DNA from 4 places in the Neobacillus sp. plas4 genome. Region 2 is predicted to be linked to each of the others. Evidence: predicted binding sites of a transcription regulator. Region 2 holds the regulator's gene; each other region holds the start of a gene.
What was found. Region 2 encodes Rex, which represses fermentation and respiration genes when NADH is low (regulators of the CRP and FNR family bind a similar motif). Its sites were predicted from a motif close to TTGTGAAATATTTCACAA; they were not measured.
Positions count from the first base shown of each region.

Region 1: AC2TFD_RS07805 (TIGR04053 family radical SAM/SPASM domain-containing protein) is a predicted target of Rex. The motif match lies at 2,841-2,858, and genes of this name have one in related genera.
Region 3: hcp (hydroxylamine reductase) is a predicted target of Rex. The motif match lies at 1,402-1,419, and genes of this name have one in related genera.
Region 4: yumC (ferredoxin--NADP reductase 2) is a predicted target of Rex. The motif match lies at 2,303-2,320, and genes of this name have one in related genera.

Region 1 covers NZ_CM170152.1:1,557,916-1,562,595, forward strand. Annotated here, with positions in the region: gene AC2TFD_RS07780 (DUF3813 domain-containing protein) at 1-119, opposite strand, end outside; gene AC2TFD_RS07785 (hypothetical protein) at 122-274, opposite strand; gene AC2TFD_RS07790 (Cof-type HAD-IIB family hydrolase) at 388-1,200, opposite strand; gene AC2TFD_RS07795 (prolyl oligopeptidase family serine peptidase) at 1,406-2,179, shown strand; gene AC2TFD_RS07800 (metal-sulfur cluster assembly factor) at 2,200-2,508, shown strand; gene AC2TFD_RS07805 (TIGR04053 family radical SAM/SPASM domain-containing protein) at 2,940-4,064, shown strand; gene AC2TFD_RS07810 (Crp/Fnr family transcriptional regulator) at 4,108-4,680, opposite strand, start outside.
Region 2 covers NZ_CM170152.1:288,364-293,043, forward strand. Annotated here, with positions in the region: gene AC2TFD_RS01535 (ABC-F family ATP-binding cassette domain-containing protein) at 1-946, opposite strand, end outside; gene moaC (cyclic pyranopterin monophosphate synthase MoaC) at 1,134-1,631, shown strand; gene AC2TFD_RS01545 (redox-sensing transcriptional repressor Rex) at 1,661-2,314, shown strand; gene AC2TFD_RS01550 (YhbD family protein) at 2,433-3,056, shown strand; gene AC2TFD_RS01555 (bactofilin family protein) at 3,070-3,786, shown strand; gene AC2TFD_RS01560 (cytoplasmic protein) at 3,800-4,507, shown strand.
Region 3 covers NZ_CM170152.1:2,930,390-2,935,069, reverse strand. Annotated here, with positions in the region: gene AC2TFD_RS14595 (AAA family ATPase) at 1-1,149, opposite strand, end outside; gene hcp (hydroxylamine reductase) at 1,588-3,258, shown strand; gene AC2TFD_RS14585 (hypothetical protein) at 3,608-3,892, opposite strand; gene AC2TFD_RS14580 (hypothetical protein) at 3,889-4,041, opposite strand; gene AC2TFD_RS14575 (AAA domain-containing protein) at 4,375-4,680, opposite strand, start outside.
Region 4 covers NZ_CM170152.1:4,901,215-4,905,894, forward strand. Annotated here, with positions in the region: gene AC2TFD_RS24815 (YuiA family protein) at 132-260, opposite strand; gene AC2TFD_RS24820 (NUDIX hydrolase) at 417-908, opposite strand; gene AC2TFD_RS24825 (NAD(P)/FAD-dependent oxidoreductase) at 991-2,208, opposite strand; gene yumC (ferredoxin--NADP reductase 2) at 2,553-3,551, shown strand; gene AC2TFD_RS24835 (HesB/IscA family protein) at 3,590-3,955, opposite strand; gene AC2TFD_RS24840 (YuzB family protein) at 4,071-4,310, opposite strand; gene AC2TFD_RS24845 (NAD(P)/FAD-dependent oxidoreductase) at 4,555-4,680, shown strand, end outside.

The DNA of each region.
Region 1 (4,680 bases), 1.3 Mb from region 2:
GCGAAAGCAGAACTTAAGGCGTTCTTTGCTATCGAAACTGCAGAACTCCGTTCAGCAGGGTCGGCCGTTTTCGCCATCTCAACAAATCTTCTTGCTTCTTGGAATAACTGGTTTCCCATCGTTATATCCCTCCAAGCGAGGAGTCACGCACATTGGACATTTTCTGGGCTTCCGCTTCAGCGTAAGTCATGTGGTAAGGAATACGTTCAGCGTGTTTACTAACGGTATCCACACCTTGCTGGACAAAGCGTTTCGATTTGTTTCGTTTACCCATTGCAATCCCTCCAATTTGGTGAGCTTGGTATGAAGCAGCGAAAGTGCCTCACAAAAATAGTATGCTCTAATAAGAGGAATTCATTTAGGTAAAGTCTGGTGAAATACCATCTATTACTTTAAGTTTAACAAATCTGACAAATATACGGCAATGCCGTCTTCTTCATTCGTCAGGGTTACCTCGTTCGCAATACTTTTAACTTTGTCAATGGCATTACCCATTGCGATGCCGCGCCCAGCATACTCAAGCATCTCTAGATCATTATCTTCATCTCCAAAAGCAATGATCCTTTCAGGAGGAATATTAAAATAATCTGAGGCTTTTTTTAACCCAACAGCCTTACTTAAGCCAATTTTGATAATTTCAATGACATGCCATGGTGCCGCCCAGCTTCGATGGTCAATTACTTCAGCATGAACGTCTGATAAATGCCGGCGTATTTGCTTTAGATCATCTTCTTCAGTATGGATTAACAAACTTGTTGGAGAATCTTTTAAGTAGTCACGAAGATCTCCTGTCGTTATGAATGGATTGCCCATACCGAAAATATCTAAAAGTTTTTCGTCATGATAGTGAAAATAAACTTCATCAATGACTTCTGCAATGATGTTGTGAAATTGAAAAGAACGGCACGCTTCCACAATGTCCTTAGCGACCTTAATATCTAAAGGATCATGATAATATCCCCAGCTTGAATCAAGTGGGTGATGCATAAAAGCACCATTAAAATTTACAATTGGAGTATCTAATTGGAGCTCACGATAATACGGTTCACTCGAGCGAAATGGTCTGCCCGTTGCAATCATTACCACATGTCCTTCTTCTCTTGCTTTACTTAAAACGTTTTTTGTTTTTGTAGAAATGGTTTTATCATCTTTTAATAAAGTCCCATCTAAATCCAATGCAATTAAATGTTTTTCCGCCATATTGACTCCTTCTTTGATAGTTTTTTATACAATAAGGCTTAGCTTTAGAAAATTGAAGAATGTAATGATACACTACAACTATGAATTTCTTATTTTGTTGAAAATCAAATTTGTATAGATACTATGTTAACAATTTTATACCATACCTGTAAAAAAATTCACTTCATAAGAATTTGAATTTATGTATAAAGGAGGTCCTGCCTTAGTGATTATCGTTGAAAAAAGTTGGCTGAAAAATAACCCTTATCTACATATAGTAAATAAAAATGACCAACAAGAAAAACTTCCGTTCATCATTTTTAACCATGGATTTACCAGTGCAAAGGAGCATAATCTTCATTATGCCTATTTATTAGCGGAAAAGGGATTTCGAGTCATATTACCAGAGGCAATTTACCATGGTGAAAGGGAACAAGGTTTATCTGAGAACGCGCTATACAAACATTTTTGGGAAATTGTTATTAAGACCATCCATGAATTGAACGATTATAAGGAATACTATGTTAATGAGGGATTAGCTGACCAGGAGCAAATTGGACTTGCGGGAACTTCAATGGGTGGTATAGTTACATTGGGGGCATTAACCAAATATAAATGGATTAAAGCTGCAGTCAGCTTAATGGGAATGCCCGCTTATGAGGAATATCTACATTGGCAAATAGAACAAATGCAGAGACTCAGTATTGGACTTTCATTCACGAAGGAACAGATTGAAGAGCAGTTATCGTTTCTTCGCCAATTTGACTTGAGCCTTCAACCGGAGAAGCTTGGGAATCGGCCATTATTATTTTGGCACGGAAAAAAAGATCCAATTGTTCCCTTTCATTTAACCTACCAGTTTTATCAATCCGTTAAGGATGATTATGAGGAAACACCAGCCAATCTTCACTTCATAAGTGATGAAAATGCGGATCATAAGGTCAGCAGGGAAGGTTTACAAGCTGCGGTTTCGTGGCTCGAGAAACATTTATTAACTTAATATAGAGGAGTGTATGAGTAATGAATGAAGATTTAAAAGAAAATATTATGGGTGCATTAGAATTGGTAATCGATCCAGAATTAGGCGTGGATATTGTCAATTTAGGATTGGTGTATGATGCAGAGATGGATGATGAAGGAGTAGTAACGATTACGATGACGCTCACCTCAATGGGCTGTCCTCTTGCAGGAACCATTGTCGACCAAGTGAAAAGAGCGTTAGCTGATATTCCGGAAATAAAGGATGTAGAGGTTAATATTGTTTTTAACCCGCCATGGAATAAGGAAATGATGTCACGTTATGCGAAAATTGCATTAGGCATCCGTTAAATAACTCAAAACAGCAGAATGCATCTGCTGTTTTTTTCTGTTATCCGCAACAAACCCCAGCCTATGCGCAACTAATATCAGTTAACCGCAACAAACCTCAGCCTATGTGCAACTAATTTCTGTTATCCGCAACAAACCCCAGCCTATGCGCAACTAATTTCAGTTATCCGCAACAAACCACAGCCTATGTGCAACTAATATCAGTTATCCGCAACAAACCAAAGCCTATGCGTAACTAATTTCAGTTATCCACAACAAACCCCAGTTATGCTCAACTAAAAATGCCTATCCACATTTCGTCTTCACAAAAAGGACAAATGTATTTAAGCGGAATGTGAGGTAGTTCACTTATTCGTAGTGGAAACCCCGATATAATACAGGTAATAAGGCTGTTTGGTTTTGAAATGGCCGTTTTAGGAGGCGTTTCATATATGGCATTTGGCCGAGACTTTAATAAAGATCCATTTATCGTAATTTGGGAACTTACGCGCGCATGTCAACTCGCTTGTTTACACTGCCGTGCAGAAGCTCAATTAAGAAGAGATCCACGGGAACTATCCTTTGAAGAAGGTAAAAACCTTATTGATCAAATATACGAAATGAATAATCCAATGCTTGTCTTTACCGGTGGAGACCCATTAATGAGACAAGATGTTTTTGACATTGCTAAATATGCAGTAGATAAAGGCGTCAGGGTCTCTATGACACCAAGTGCAACACCTAATGTTACAAAAGAAGCAATTGAAAAAGCAAAGGAAGTAGGTCTATCTCGCTGGGCATTTAGTATTGATGGTCCCACAGCTGACGTTCATGATCACTTCCGTGGAACAGCAGGTTCTTTCGACCTAACAATGGGAAGAATAAAATACCTGCATGAACTTGAAATACCCATTCAAATTAATACGGTAATTTCTAGATATAATATTGAATATCTTGATGAAATGGCAAAAATGGTTGAAGAACTGGGCTGCGTTTTGTGGAGTGTGTTTTTCCTTGTTCCGACGGGGAGAGGTCAAGAATCAGATATGATATCACCTGTTGAGCATGAGAAAGTATTTAGATGGCTGTATGACCTCAGCAAGCGGGTTCCTTTCGACATTAAAACTACTGCTGCCCAGCATTACCGCCGTGTTGTTATTCAGCAAAAAATGCGCGAAGCAAAAGAAAAAACGGAGGAAATAAATTATTTAAGTGCATTAACAGAACAAGGCTTAACAGGTTCAATTGACGGACTTGGCCGCGCACCTAAAGGTGTTAATGATGGAAATGGGTTTGTTTTTATCTCCCATATTGGAGATGTCTACCCAAGCGGACTATTACCAGTTAAAGCAGGAAATGTACGTGAAACACCATTAGCAGATATTTATCGTGAGTCACCCATTTTTAAATCATTAAGAAATCCGGATTTATATAAAGGTAAATGTGGTGTATGTGAATTCCGGCATGTATGCGGTGGTTCAAGGTCACGAGCGTATGCGATGACAGGGGATTACCTGGAAAGCGAACCATTCTGTGTTTACATTCCAAAGGCTTTAAGAGAAAAACAAGCTCAATAATGAATAAGAGGAGGAAGCAATCATGTTTGATTGCTTCCTCCTCCTATTCGATGTTGCAATATACCGCCGGACAATTTTCACAGCCAATTTCGTCTTTTAAATATTGAAGATCTAAAATAGATATTTTTCCCTTTTTTACACTAACAATTTTATCTTTCTTCAATTCACTAAGGATACGGTTCGTACTTTCTCGAGAAGTTCCGCAAAAGTTGGCAAGCTCCTGGTTGGTTAATGGTAAATCTATTAATATTTCATTTCCTTTATGAATACCATAGCTATTAGACATTCTTATTAACGTTGAAATAAGTGCTCCGCGCTTTCCGTTTAAAACAAGATCACGAAATTTTGTCTGTGTTTTTCGGAAATGATCACTCATCCATTTCATAAATTCAAAAGCCAGCTTACTATTCTGGAAAATTTCACTTTCAATTACATCTTTTTTTATCGCAACAATTTCGCCTTCTTCTAACACTTTCGCACTTAATAAATATCTAGGATTATCGGTAAAGAGCGTTAATTCACCACAAATATCATTTTCTCCGCATATTCTTAACGAAAGTTCCCGGCCGTCAGAGGTAATTTTACTAATTTGTACTTTACCAGAAACAATTATAAA
Region 2 (4,680 bases):
AGGTTGCAGATTTCTCATCCCCTAATGGGCGATCCATCAGATCCATTTTCTCAAGCTTTTTGCGCCGGCTTTGTGCTCGTTTCGTCGTGGAGGCACGGGCTAGATTGCGCTGGATAAAATCTTGAAGGTTGGCTACCTCTTGTTGCTGTTTCTCGTATAACTTCAAATCACGTTCGTAACTGGCTGCTTTTTGATCGAGATACGCACTATAGTTCCCGATAAATTTTTGAATTTGTTTACGCGAAATTTCATAAACCTGCGTTACTACTTTGTCTAAGAAATAACGGTCATGTGAAACGATTAAGATGGCTCCGTCATACCCTTGAAGATATTGTTCCAGCCAAGTAAGCGTATCAATATCAAGGTGGTTTGTCGGTTCATCCAGGATTAAAATATCAGGCTTTGATAAAAGCAGTTTTCCTAACGCTAAACGCGTCTTTTGCCCGCCGCTTAGGCTGGAAATCATTAATGAGCTATCGTGAAAATTTAATCCATGTAAGATGGAGCGAATATCTGCTTCATATTGATAGCCGCCTTGTTCCTTGAATTTCACTTGCAGCTCGTCATATTCTTTTAGAATGCGCTCATAGCTGCTTGTATTCTCGATAGCAGCAGGGTCTGACATCTGCACCTCTAGTTGCCTGATGGCGGCTTCCATACGTCTTAATGATTCAAATACGGACAGCATTTCATCCCAAATTGATAAATGTGATTCTAAACCGGTATTCTGAGCTAAATAACCAATACTTACACCCTTTGGCTTAATAATCTCCCCGCCATCATGGGATAAATGCCCGGCAATGATTTTCAATAATGTCGATTTACCAGCACCGTTTCGTCCCACAAGTGCCACACGATCACGGGTTTGTAATTCTAGTTTTATATTCGATAAAATAAGGTCTGCACCATAGTATTTTGCTAATTGATTAACCTGTAATAATATCATTGTTTTCACCTCAATTACTCTAATAAGTGTACCTCATTCGGGGATTGTCGGCAATAAACTGCCTTGTTGTTGGGGAAAGTAAGGGGATAATCAAACATAAAATCATGTAATTTTTTATCATGAGTTCAAAGTTTCACAGACAAATTGTGAAAAATATAGTATGATTTTTGGTGGGAGGATACTGTTTATGTCTGAATTTACTCATTTTAACGAAGAAGGAAGAGCGAAGATGGTGGATATTAGCGATAAGCCAGAAACCACTCGTACGGCACTTGCTCATTCCAGCATTACTGTTAGTAAAGAAATTTACGAAAAAATAACCAATAATGAAATGAAAAAAGGCGATGTTCTTGCAGTAGCTCAAGTTGCTGCGGTAATGGCAGCAAAAAAGACGTGGGATATCATCCCGATGTGCCATCCTATTCCTTTGACGGGGGTAAATATATCTTTCTCATGGAAAAAGGAACATGATATGGCTTTTACATTAAATATTGCAGCTTCTGTCAAAACAAAAGGAAATACAGGTGTGGAAATGGAAGCGTTAACAGCTGCTTCCACATGTGCTTTAACCGTTTATGATATGTGTAAGGCAGTGGATAAAGGTATGGTAATTGGAAAGACCTATTTGGTTGAAAAAACCGGAGGGAAAAACGGAGATTTCCATAGAACGGAATCAGTAAGGTAACAATTATTAACTATAGGGGGTGGGAGAATATGAGTAATGAAACAATGAAAATACCACAAGCGACAGCAAAGCGGCTGCCCTTATATTATCGATTCTTAAAGAATCTACATTCCTCCGGTAAACAGAGGGTATCGTCAGCAGAACTAAGTGAGGCAGTAAAGGTAGATTCGGCAACCATTCGCAGAGACTTTTCCTACTTTGGTGCCTTAGGGAAAAAGGGATATGGCTATAATGTCAATTATTTATTAACATTTTTCCGGAAAACGCTGGACCAAGATGAATTAACAAAAGTAGCTCTAATAGGTGTTGGTAATCTCGGTACAGCATTTTTAAATTATAACTTTTTAAAAAATAATAATACAAGAATTGAATGTGCCTTTGATGTCGATCCAAACAAGATGGGAACAACTATCCGGGATGTTCCCATCTATCCGATGGATGATTTAGAAGAGTACTTAAAGAATGATGATATTCATGTAGCCATTCTAACAGTGCCAGCACCTGTGGCGCAGATGATTACCGACCGCCTGGTAAATTCAAATATAAAGGCGATATTAAATTTTACACCTGCAAGATTAAATGTACCTCCATCTATTCGCGTGCACCATATAGACTTAGCAGTTGAACTGCAATCTCTAATCTATTTCCTAAAGCACTATCCAACTGATGATACAGAAGAATAAGAGTAAAGACCTTTTCAGCAGCCGAAAAGGTCTTTTTTTGTCGATAAGAAATAGAGAGTGTGAACTTTACTAGCGTAACAGTGTTATGTTACACTGTATTTGGAAAGGGGTTATAAAGATGAATGAGGAGTTAATTTCAAAAAAAGATTTATTAGACTTGACCGGAATCTCTTATGGACAATTATATAGATGGAAAAGAAAAGACTTAATACCAGAAGATTGGTTTATTCGCAAATCAACGTTTACCGGACAGGAGACCTTTTTTCCTAAACAAAAGATTTTAGAGAGAATTGATAAAATTCAAACGATGAAAGAAAATCTATCCTTAGATGAATTGGCAGATATGTTTTCCCCAAATGTAAGCGATATAAAACTTGAAGCAGATGAATTAGTGAGACGTAACATTGTTTCTCGTCCAGTAATGGATTTCTATCTGGAAAATGAAAAGGGAAATCTTTCGTTTCATTTTTCAAGGATCCTGGAAGTATTTATTTTAGAAAAGCTGCTGCAGTCAGGAGAAATTAATTTGGATGAAGGGAAAATGCTCTTGCAGGTATTGATTGAAAACAGGGATCAAATCAAGCAAAAAAGAACGGACTTGGTGATGACGAGAAAATTAGGGGTTACACAATGCCTATTGCTAATGAATACGGAAGGATACCATTTTGATTCAGGAACGAAACTGGTTTCACATATTTCAATAAATGCATGTATGGAAGAAATCAAAGCGAGATTCGTATAAAGGGGAATGAACGATGGAAACGAAAAAACGAGGAGACCTCATCATCAATGGGCTTGGGTCATCTAATGGGGGACAATTTGAACGTGTTACCTTAAATGGTAAAGGAACGATTAATACTGATGTAGAATGTACCCAGTTTGAATGCAGTGGATTAGGGACAGTAAATGGGAATGTGGCAGCCGCTACAGCAAAGATTAGCGGGAATGGGAAAATAAACGGATCAATAGAAGGAGAATTCCTTTCGATTGATGGCACTGCAAAGGTTAAAAATCATGTGGCTGTAAAAAATTTAAAGGTATCAGGGAAAGCTTCTGTTGGCGGAAAAATCAAATGTGATGAGATAAAAATAAAAGGTAGAATGACGGTGGGAGAAGATTGTGAAGCGGAAACCTTTAAGGCAGAATCACAATTTACAATAGGCGGTTTGTTAAATGCTGATCTGATCGACATCACGATTTTTGCTGAGTGCAGAGCAAAAGAGATTGGCGGTCAAACGATTCTTATTAGACAAAAATCGCCATTTTTTTGTTTATTAAAAGCGTTCATTCCAACCCAACTAGAAACAGAATTAATTGAAGGCGATAGGATTGAAATCGAAAATACGAAGGCTGCTGTTGTCCGAGGAAACAACGTTACGATAGGTCCGAATTGCCTTATTGGTGTTGTAGAATATTCGGGAGAATTTTCGATGGATGAAAAAGCAGTGGTCAAAGAAGTCCGAAAGGCTTAAGGGGGGAAGAGAAATGGCAAAAATGCAAAATTTAACGATTAAAGGGTCTGGCAGTTATCCTGGCGGTCAATATGACAAAATCAGCATTCGAGGAGAAGGCACGATTGTGAATGATATCGAATGCTCCGTTATTCATGTGTATGGAACAAGTGAGGCATTAGAAAGTGTTAAAACAGGGTCGATCAAAGTGTACGGCGAGGCAGAGGTAAAAGGGGATTTACAGTCCGATGAAACGCTGATTATGGGATCAATGGAGGTTGGCGGCCGAGCTGGTTTAAAAAGAATTAAAATCCTTGGGATGCTGGAAGTGGGCGAGGATTTAACGGGAGAAGAAGCGAATATAAAAGGCAGTATATCTGTAAACGGAGACGTCGAATATGAAACCTTTGAATCAACAGGAGGGTTTGAAATCAAAGGTCTTCTTAATGCCGATAAGATAAAAATTTCATTGCGTTTTGGGCAAAGTTCAGCGGAGGAAATTGGCGGAGGGGTCATAAGTGTTAAGAAAAAAAGTTCTTTTCTTCCTTTTAGCAAAGATACAGGAACTCTAACCGCTAAAGTTATCGAAGGTGATGACATTTACCTGGAAAATACAAAAGCTGACATCGTTCGCGGTAAACGAGTAAAAATCGGCACTGGCTGCCAAATTGGGACAGTGGAGTATACGACGGAATTAGCACATGATCAAAGTTCCACGGTTAAAACAAAGATAAAGCTTTAGAGGAAGGGCTTTGTTAAAGACTGATGTGGGGTATTTTTCGAAAATAATTTATGAAGGACAAAACTCGTTGAGGAAATTCTTGAAATGTCCTTCACCCTGGTTATGAGGGACAAAACTCGTTGAGGAAACTCTTGAAATGTCCTTCATCCTGGTTATGAAGGACAAAACTCGTT
Region 3 (4,680 bases), 2.6 Mb from region 2:
GAATTGTGGCGCCGTTTGATGGCTCGTATACTCTTTTTCATAAACAGCAAGCCAGCATTCGGAATTGCCAAGATTTCGATTCCAATTAAAGCCGTTCAACACCTTATTCTCGACAAAATCCATTTCCTTAAACTCATCCATTTGTCGAATAGCAGCATGAATTTTCCGTTGCTCCTCCTGGACTTTTTGTTTCTTATCAGCATAATACAATTGGAAAAGAATCGTGAAATTATTCCATGCATGTAGAATATTCGTTTCATATCGTACCTTTACTTGATCTTTCATTTCTTCCAAATCAAAGACACTCACCGAACCGGTTTCAATCATTTTATCAACAACCATAAATTTTATCAGATTGATTTTCTCACTGTTCCGATACTGCTCCCGCAATGCATATAGCTGTTCGCGGTCAAGTTCTGCAATAGCTTTCAACATTAGTTCTGGTTCTTGCATATATTGGCTCAATTCAACAGCCATTCCACTTAAGTATTCAACGGCACTTTCAACCATAATTTGCTGGTATTGTGTGCTGCAGAAAAAGAAATCCTGGATATCAAGCATCGTTAAATCAGGATATGTTGGACTTAGATGGTTAAGGGCAATATCACACATATACAAATACGTTTCATAATTGGTGCCAACTGTACCTAGTTTCAACTCAATTCCAAATGATTTTTTTAAGTCCGTAAAAACCTCTTGCTTATAGAGTGGATATTTTTTGTAATCAAGTGCTGCTAATAAATAACCAAACAACGGTGCTCCCAAAGAAATTGATGAAAGGAAATCCTTCCCTCGTTGTCTAAACCCTTCAATCCTCTCCTCAACGGGGATAGCCGAATAAAATAACTGATTCAATAACTCCGCAACTTCCATAGGCCGTGACTCAGCATACTTCACCAAGTCTGCAGTATTACTCCAATGAACAAAACTGCCAGAAGAAGGATTCTCCTTTTGTATTTTCTTTACGATATCCACGACAGTATGATCATTGATTTCCTGCCCTCGCAAAGATTCATTTAATCGGGATAGAATATCTAGTTTATAAGCTTCCGCATATGTTTCGGTTTCTTTAAAGGCTAAATATCTTCTAAATGAAATGTCTATGTATGAATCCTTTAGCATGTGCTTTTGTAATATTTCGTAACTCATTCTCTCACCTCTAAATCAATTGTATAAATTTTCAATACCTTTAGCAAAAAATTATCGGGCATGAGTTCGATTCAAGACAGGATTTGTTACAATATTTGCATTTCCCTTAGTCGAAGTGGAAAGATCTATAAATTTGCCTGTTAAACATACCGATAAAAATGTTGTCACTGAAATGATCGATGACAGCTTTTCATTTAACCGTTATCCACTTATCCTTTCACGTCACGGATTGTTCAAATCTTTTTGAAGTGTTTGTGAACTGTTTAAGATGAGCTCCAAATTCAAAATATACGAATTTATAATAGCTATGTAAACAATTTGATTATATTGTTAATTTCTTTTGATATTTATTTAAAAATTCACACTAACTAAAAGAAACTGTTTGTTGTAGGAAAATTAGAAATCGTAAATCATTTACTGGAGGGAATATAAATGAGTATGTTTTGTTTTCAATGTCAAGAAACCGCAAAAGGAACAGGTTGTACTGTTGTTGGAGTATGTGGTAAAAAAGATGATTTAGCAAATATGCAAGATTTATTGATTTACACGATTAAGGGAGTAGCAATTGTGAATACAATAGCTCGTGAGATCGGAGTTAATCAAAAGAAAACAGATCAGTTTATCGTAAATGGTCTTTTTATGACGATTACAAATGCCAATTGGGATAAAACTGAATTTTTGAATACTGTAAGAGAAGGATTAAAGCTCCGCGAAGAAATTAAAGCGGCAATCCAAATTACGGGGTACACTTTAGACAACAAAAGCGATTTTGTCACTTGGTATGGTGAAACAAATTATCAGCTTGAAATGAAATCTGCTTCTCAAGAAGTTAGTATTTTAGCTACAAAAGATGAAGATATTCGTTCATTAAGAGAGTTAGTGACGTACGGCTTAAAAGGTATGGCTGCCTATTTAAAACATGCATCAAAACTTAGTTATGAAAATGATGAGCTAAATGCGTTTATGCAAAAAGTACTAGCAAAGATCACAGATGGTGCAGTTGGTATGGAACAATTAATTGAACTTTCAATGGAATGTGGAAAGTACGGCGTTCATGCCATGGAACTATTAGATACTGCAAATACATCAACATATGGTCATCCTGAAATGACGAAAGTAAACATCGGTGTTCGTAAAAATCCGGGCATTTTAATTAGTGGTCATGACCTGAAGGATATGGAAGAGTTATTAAAACAAACAGAAGGCACGGGAGTAGATGTGTATACACATAGTGAAATGCTTTCAGCCAATTATTATCCAGCATTCAAAAAATATGACCACTTTGTCGGTAACTACGGAAATGCATGGTGGGAACAAACACGTGAATTTGAGAGCTTTAACGGTCCGATTTTAATGACAACAAACTGTATCGTGCCGCCAAAGGAATCTTATAAAGGTAGAATGTATACAACTGGGGCAACTGCTGCCCCGGGTGTAACCTATATTCCTAAAAATGAAGATGGTACAAAAGATTTCTCCGTTATGATTGAGCATGCAAAGAAATGCCAGCCACCAGTAGAAATCGAAAAAGGGGAAATTATTGGAGGCTTTGCGCATAATCAAGTGGCTCAGGTAGCTGATCAAGTTGTAGAAGCTGTGAAAAACGGTGATATTAAACGATTCTTTGTGATGGCTGGATGTGATGGCCGCCATAAAAGCAGAACGTATTATAAAGAGTTTGCCGAAGAGCTTCCAAAAGATACGATCATTTTAACAGCCGGTTGTGCAAAATATCGATACAATAAGCTGGAATTAGGTGATATCAATGGAATTCCAAGAGTACTTGATGCCGGTCAATGTAACGATTCCTACTCTCTAGTAATGACGGCATTGAAGCTAAAAGAGGCATTTGGATTAGAAAGTGTCAATGAATTACCGATATCTTACAATATCGCATGGTATGAGCAAAAAGCAGTGATCGTTTTCTTATCTTTACTTTACTTAGGTGTGAAAAATATTCACGTTGGACCAACATTACCAGCATTCTTATCACCAAACATAACAAACTTCCTAATTGAAAATTTTGGTGTAGGCGGCATTTCAAACAAAAAAGACGACATAGACATGTTCATGAACAGCTCTATGGAAATTCAAGAAAGTGTATCATGACCAGAGGGACGGTTCTGACGGCTTTTTAGGTCGGAAATTCTTCGATAAAAACGCTCGATGATGTGGATTAAACTATTAAATGACTTATTAGAAAATAATGTGTCAGGTGTGCGGCTTTAACTATTTTAATGCTAGGTTTTCTATTACTAGAAACCAAGTATTTACTGTATCTCTTCCCTGACAATAAGATTACTTAATGCAGCAAGGGGTAATGGATGTGTGCTTGTGTTCAATATTAATCCTTGCAGCATGCTAATATCTATTGCATAGACCTGGCCATTCCTGAAACTTAATTCCTTTTGAAAAATGCTACAGCCAATGTGACTGCAGCATTTTTTCATTCAAAACCTTAACCCGTTGTTTTAACAATATCCACTACTTTACTTTGAGGAATCGTTGGATCATGTTGGACAACAAATGCTTTAGTAAATCGATCTAAATACGTGCTTTCATGTGACTTTGGAGTAAGAATTAGAAGCTTTCTTTTTAGTTCACTTTCATATAAATCAAACACTTTTACCTTCCGATGTTCATCTAGGGCACTATCGAATTCATCCAACACAATAAATCCAGGCGTGGTTTGGAGATTTTGTAGCAACGCGATGTTAGTATCAACAAGATAAATTTCACTCACTCTTCTTCTTCCTCCTGATCATACTTACGATTTGCTATATTTATTGCGTCTTCTACACCCTTGTAGCTAAAACATTTAACACTTCCAGCTAATTTTTTAGAAAGAGCAAGCTTTTCCTCGACAGTTAAACGTTTCTTAACTGGCTTCACCTTTTCAACCTCCTTCTGGCGGTCGAACTGTCCTTGTGTCAAAGTATGAACAGATGTCTCTCATACCTGTACCGCGAGAACATGGGTTTTAAACAACTCATCTAAATTTATTCTTTCTCGTTCAACTTCTAGCTTACCAGAATTAATTTGCTCAAGAGTTCTCGAAATATTAGAGTAGAATATTCCGTTAGGATAGATTTCATCCCCTTCAACTGTTTTAATATGGCCCTCCAAAAATATAAAAAGATAGACGCATGAAAAAACCCATGCGTCCATCACATTTCTCTGCAGAAGGTCATAATTTTTTTCGGATGATAAAGTTATTTAAAATGATCAAAGGACTTTCTCTCGAACAACATCACTCTTCAAAAGTTCCTTTACTTTCTGATCAATTCTCTCAATCTCAGCAGAAGAGTTCCTCCACCAATTTCGGCTCCAAATCCGTTCAATTGTCCAGCCCCTGCTTTCTAGGAATCGCTGACGATAAACATCTCTTTCCTTGGCGTTCGTTGTGCTATGGTACATGGCTCCATCACACTCTATTCCCAATATATAACGGGAAGAATCGTGCGGATGAATAATAGCCATATCGATACGGTATCCTGACATCCCTACTTGTGTCGTTACATCATATCCAAG
Region 4 (4,680 bases), 1.5 Mb from region 2:
TTAGTTTACTGAATGTCCAAAAAGGAGTCAATCCATACACAACGGTTTGCAGTTTAAAAAATGGCAAAAAAAGCAGCTTCCCAAATTTTCTAGTAGGAAGCATTTCTAGCAAATATCAGCATCTTTCATTTTTAGGATTCCTGCTTTTCCCCTGATCCCTCACAGCAGGTACATGTTTCAGAACCTCCAAGCAGCAATTGAAAATATCCCGTGCCTAAACAATAATCGCATGTTTTATTGTCAAAGCTAGTCGTATTCATCCAAATCATCTCCTTAAAATATTATTTAAATTTTCTGATAATATATCAAAAAACTGACAAAATGAAAAGGACGAAAATCAACCGAAATTAGAAAGGAAAACGGATACACCTTAAACTTTCTTCCATTTTCTAGGTGCCGCTTAAATTTTCTAATAATTAAAAAAATAATTTATAGGCGCTGTACTTAAAATGATCTCCAGGATTTAGACCATCATAACTTGGTATCGTAACCGTTTCCTGTAAATTAATAAGGTAGTGAAGCATAATGGAAGCATCCTTTTCTTGAAGGAGTTCCTCCGGCGCCATGAACCTTGCCTCATATAGCTCGTTTTCCTGATGTTTAATACCAGCTTCTTTCAGTGGTTCTAACAGAAAAACAAGCAAATTATCACTAATTTCCTCTGAAATGACCCCCGTTCTAAGTCCAATTAAACCCTTAACGGTACAGTCCAACCCAGTTTCCTCCTTTACTTCCCGAACCACTGCTTCATCCGCTGTTTCTCCCTCTTCAACAAAACCAGCTGGAAGAGACCATTTCCCTTTTAGTCCGCCATACCGCTTTTTAACCACGAGCCAATGTCCCTCAGATGATTTGACTAACCCACTTACTGCTAACCAAACTTTGCCTCGTTTCACTTTACTGCTCATAAGAACCCCCCTCTCCAAAATATTTATTAATATAATAACAAAAAAAGGACAGATATCTCTGCCCTTTTGCAAAATTTCATATTTAAAAAACGTTAAACTTACCCTTTTTCAATACAAGTCCAGCTCCGCCAATCATAAATAGCGAACGATTGTCGACAACTTTCTTCATAAAGGATGCTTTAGCACCTGTTACTTTTTTACCAAACACAACACCGATTGCATCGTCATGTCCAAGAGAACAAACAGTTCCTTTATTATCAAACGTAAACGTTTCAAGATCCAATTTGTTGCGGATTAATGCAGCTATGTTACGAGCAACAACTTCCCCCTGCTGCATAGCAATTTGTGCAGTCGGCGGATACGGACGATTTATTTCTTCATTGATGACGAGTGAGCTGTCACCAATAATAAAGACATCATCAAATCCTGGTACGCGAAGGTCAGGCTGTACTTTCACACGGCCTCTCATTGCTTCAAAACCTGATTTTTCGATAATTGAATTACCTCGTACTCCTGCTGCCCAAACAACCGTTTCTGCAGGAATCATCCTTGGTTCCTCTTCACCCTTAGCAACAATAACTCCTTCAGGTGTACATTCCTTAATGGCATTACCAATTAAGAATTCTACCCCTTTACGTTCTAATTGAGATACAGCATAGTTTACAAGTTCCGGATCAAAACCAGGTAAAACAGTTGGTGCTGCCTCCACACATGTTAATTTCACTTTATGGAAATCAACATCATATTCATGGCATAGCTCTGGAATACGATTTGTTAATTCACCTAAGAACTCAATTCCCGTAAATCCAGCACCGCCGACAACGATTGATAAACGATTATCGTTTTTCTCTTCTTCCATATTGTACGTAGCAAATTGATATTCAATATGCTCTCGTAATTGACGTGAAGAGTTAACATTTGTAATCCCAAAAGCATACTCTTTTAAACCTTTAATTCCGAAAGTTTCTGGTTCACCGCCAAGAGCAATAACTAGGTAATCATACTCAACTTCGCCTTTTTCTAGAATTACCTTTTTCTCATCCTTCTTTATTTCCACTACTGTATCCTGAACGAAATCAACTTTACTTCTGTCGATCACATCACGAATGTCATAACGAACCCGGTCATGATGCAGTGTACCTGCAGATGCTTCATGCAGCCAAGTTGTTTCATAATGATAATCATGTTTATTAATTAAAATAATATCAGCTTCATTTACTCCCACAAGCTTTTGCAACCGAACTGTTGTCATAAGCCCGCCATATCCCGCACCGACAATAACTATTTTTGGCTTTCTCAAAGTGATCACTTCCACCTTTTTTATTTTAAATATAAATACTTGTTCTTAGCTTCCTCTGCTATTACCATTTTTATTTGATAAGAGGAAAAAAAGTATGTGATATAATTCACGTAAAGCGACACAAAAGTTTCCTCTTTTTGTCACAAAAAATTAACATCTATCCTCAATACATATTATGCTAAACTCTTCACATTTTCAAGTAGTTTATTTGATTATTTTTTATACAGCCTTCACTTTTCCTGCAATGACCACTCTGCCTCTCCCCCAATAGTTTGTAGGACATTATTTATTTGTGCTATTATAAGGAAAGGAATCTGTTACTACATAAGTTGGGGGGATACAGGGTGCAAGAGACACAAAAAATTTATGACATAACCATTATCGGGGGCGGTCCTACCGGTCTATTTACTGCTTTTTATGGTGGAATGAGACAAGCTTCAGTAAAAATAATTGAAAGCTTACCACAATTAGGCGGTCAATTATCGGCTCTTTACCCGGAAAAATATATTTATGATGTCGCTGGATTTCCAAAAGTCCGCGCACAAGAGTTGATTAATAATCTAAAGGAACAAATGGCAAAGTTTGACCCAGCTATCGCTTTGGAACAGTCAGTCGAGAAATTAGAAAAGCAGGAAGACGGCACTTTCAAATTAACAACGAATTCAGAAATTCATTATTCAAAAACGGTTATTATTACTGCAGGTAATGGAGCATTCCAACCACGCCGGCTGGAACTTGAAAGCGCTGCACAATATGAACGTAAAAACCTTCATTACTTTATTGATGATCTAAACAAGTTTGCTGGGCAGAAGGTTGTCGTTTTTGGCGGCGGCGATTCAGCTGTAGACTGGGCATTAATGTTAGAGCCTATCGCCAAAGAGGTAACGATTGTTCACCGTCGAGATAAATTCAGAGCCCATGAACATAGTGTTGAAAACCTGCATAACTCAAAGGTAAATGTGAAAACCCCTTTTGTACCTGCTGAATTAATTGGTGATGACAGCGGTATTAAACAAGTGGTCCTAACGGGGGTTAACGGGGACGGAAGAGAAGCCATTGATGTTGACGCCGTTATTTGTAACTACGGGTTTGTTTCCTCACTCGGTCCAATTAAAGAATGGGGCTTACAAATCGAGAAGAATTCGATTGTCGTTAACTCCAAAATGGAAACGGCTGTACCGGGAATTTATGCCGCTGGGGACATTTGTACCTATGAAGGCAAAGTGAAATTAATTGCCTGTGGATTTGGAGAAGCACCTACTGCTGTCAACAACGCTAAGGCATATATTGATCCAAAGGCTAAGATCCAGCCGCTTCATAGTTCTTCTATGTTCGGTAAATAAAGCAGAAGGCGCCTTAAGCAGGCGCCTTTTGCTTTATTTTAGCATTCTTCAGGTGTTCCTGTTGCCGTAGCTGTTCTAAACGATGAACCACAACCACATGATGCAATGGCGTTTGGATTCTCAATGGTAAATCCGCCGCCCATCAACGATTGTTTAAAATCAATTTTCGTACCCTTTAAAATAGGGGCATCCTCGTTATCAATGAGAATTTGAATTCCATGCTGTTCGGATTGAAGATCATTTTCCTTCACTTCATGATCAAATCCCATACCATATGATAATCCACTGCAGCCGCCGCCTTTAACACTCACGCGTAATAGGGCACCTTCTTCTTCATTATGCTTCATCATTTCTTTTATATGAAGAGCCGCAGCTTCCGTTAAAATTACAACTTCGTTACTCATGTATATTTTCCTCCTTTTATTGAGGTCTCTCTTATAGTATATACACTGTGTGTTCATCACTCAACTAATTAAGTCTAAAGAATATAAATAAAGAGACGGAATCCGCCCCTTTGTATTAAACACAAGGATTCTCATCTAAATATTTGTAAATGTTATCGACCAGCTCATCTGGTGTATTACCCGTTACGACTTCCCCATTTACAAGTGCATAAAGAGTAGAAGCACATTTTCCGCAATAACCAAGACATCCATATTCAATAATATCTAGGTTTGGGTCTTTTTCTAACTTCTCCAGTGCTTTTTGAGCACCGCTGGCTAAATTACTCATGCAAAATTCAATAATGGGCTGTATCATGGTTATCACCTCTCCATAGCTTATTATCCTACTATCTTTTTATAGCTACGTCAAATATCACGACACAGGTATAACTGTCAATAACACCGTCATATTTGTTGTTATTTTGTCACAATTCAGCTATACTCAAAGTGGATTAAATACTATATAACTATTATTTTTTTTACTGCCTAGCTTGCTAGGTCCATATTCTATTCAAAATAGTGTTGTGACTACTGGTTCAAACACAAAGGGGATATTACAAATGAAAAACCTTGTAGTTCTCGGTGGCGGATACGGTGGAATGAAGATTTTAAGTGAACTTCTTCCTAACCACTTACCAGAGGATGTAATAATTACGCTTGTTGATCGTGTTCCATACCATTGTTTA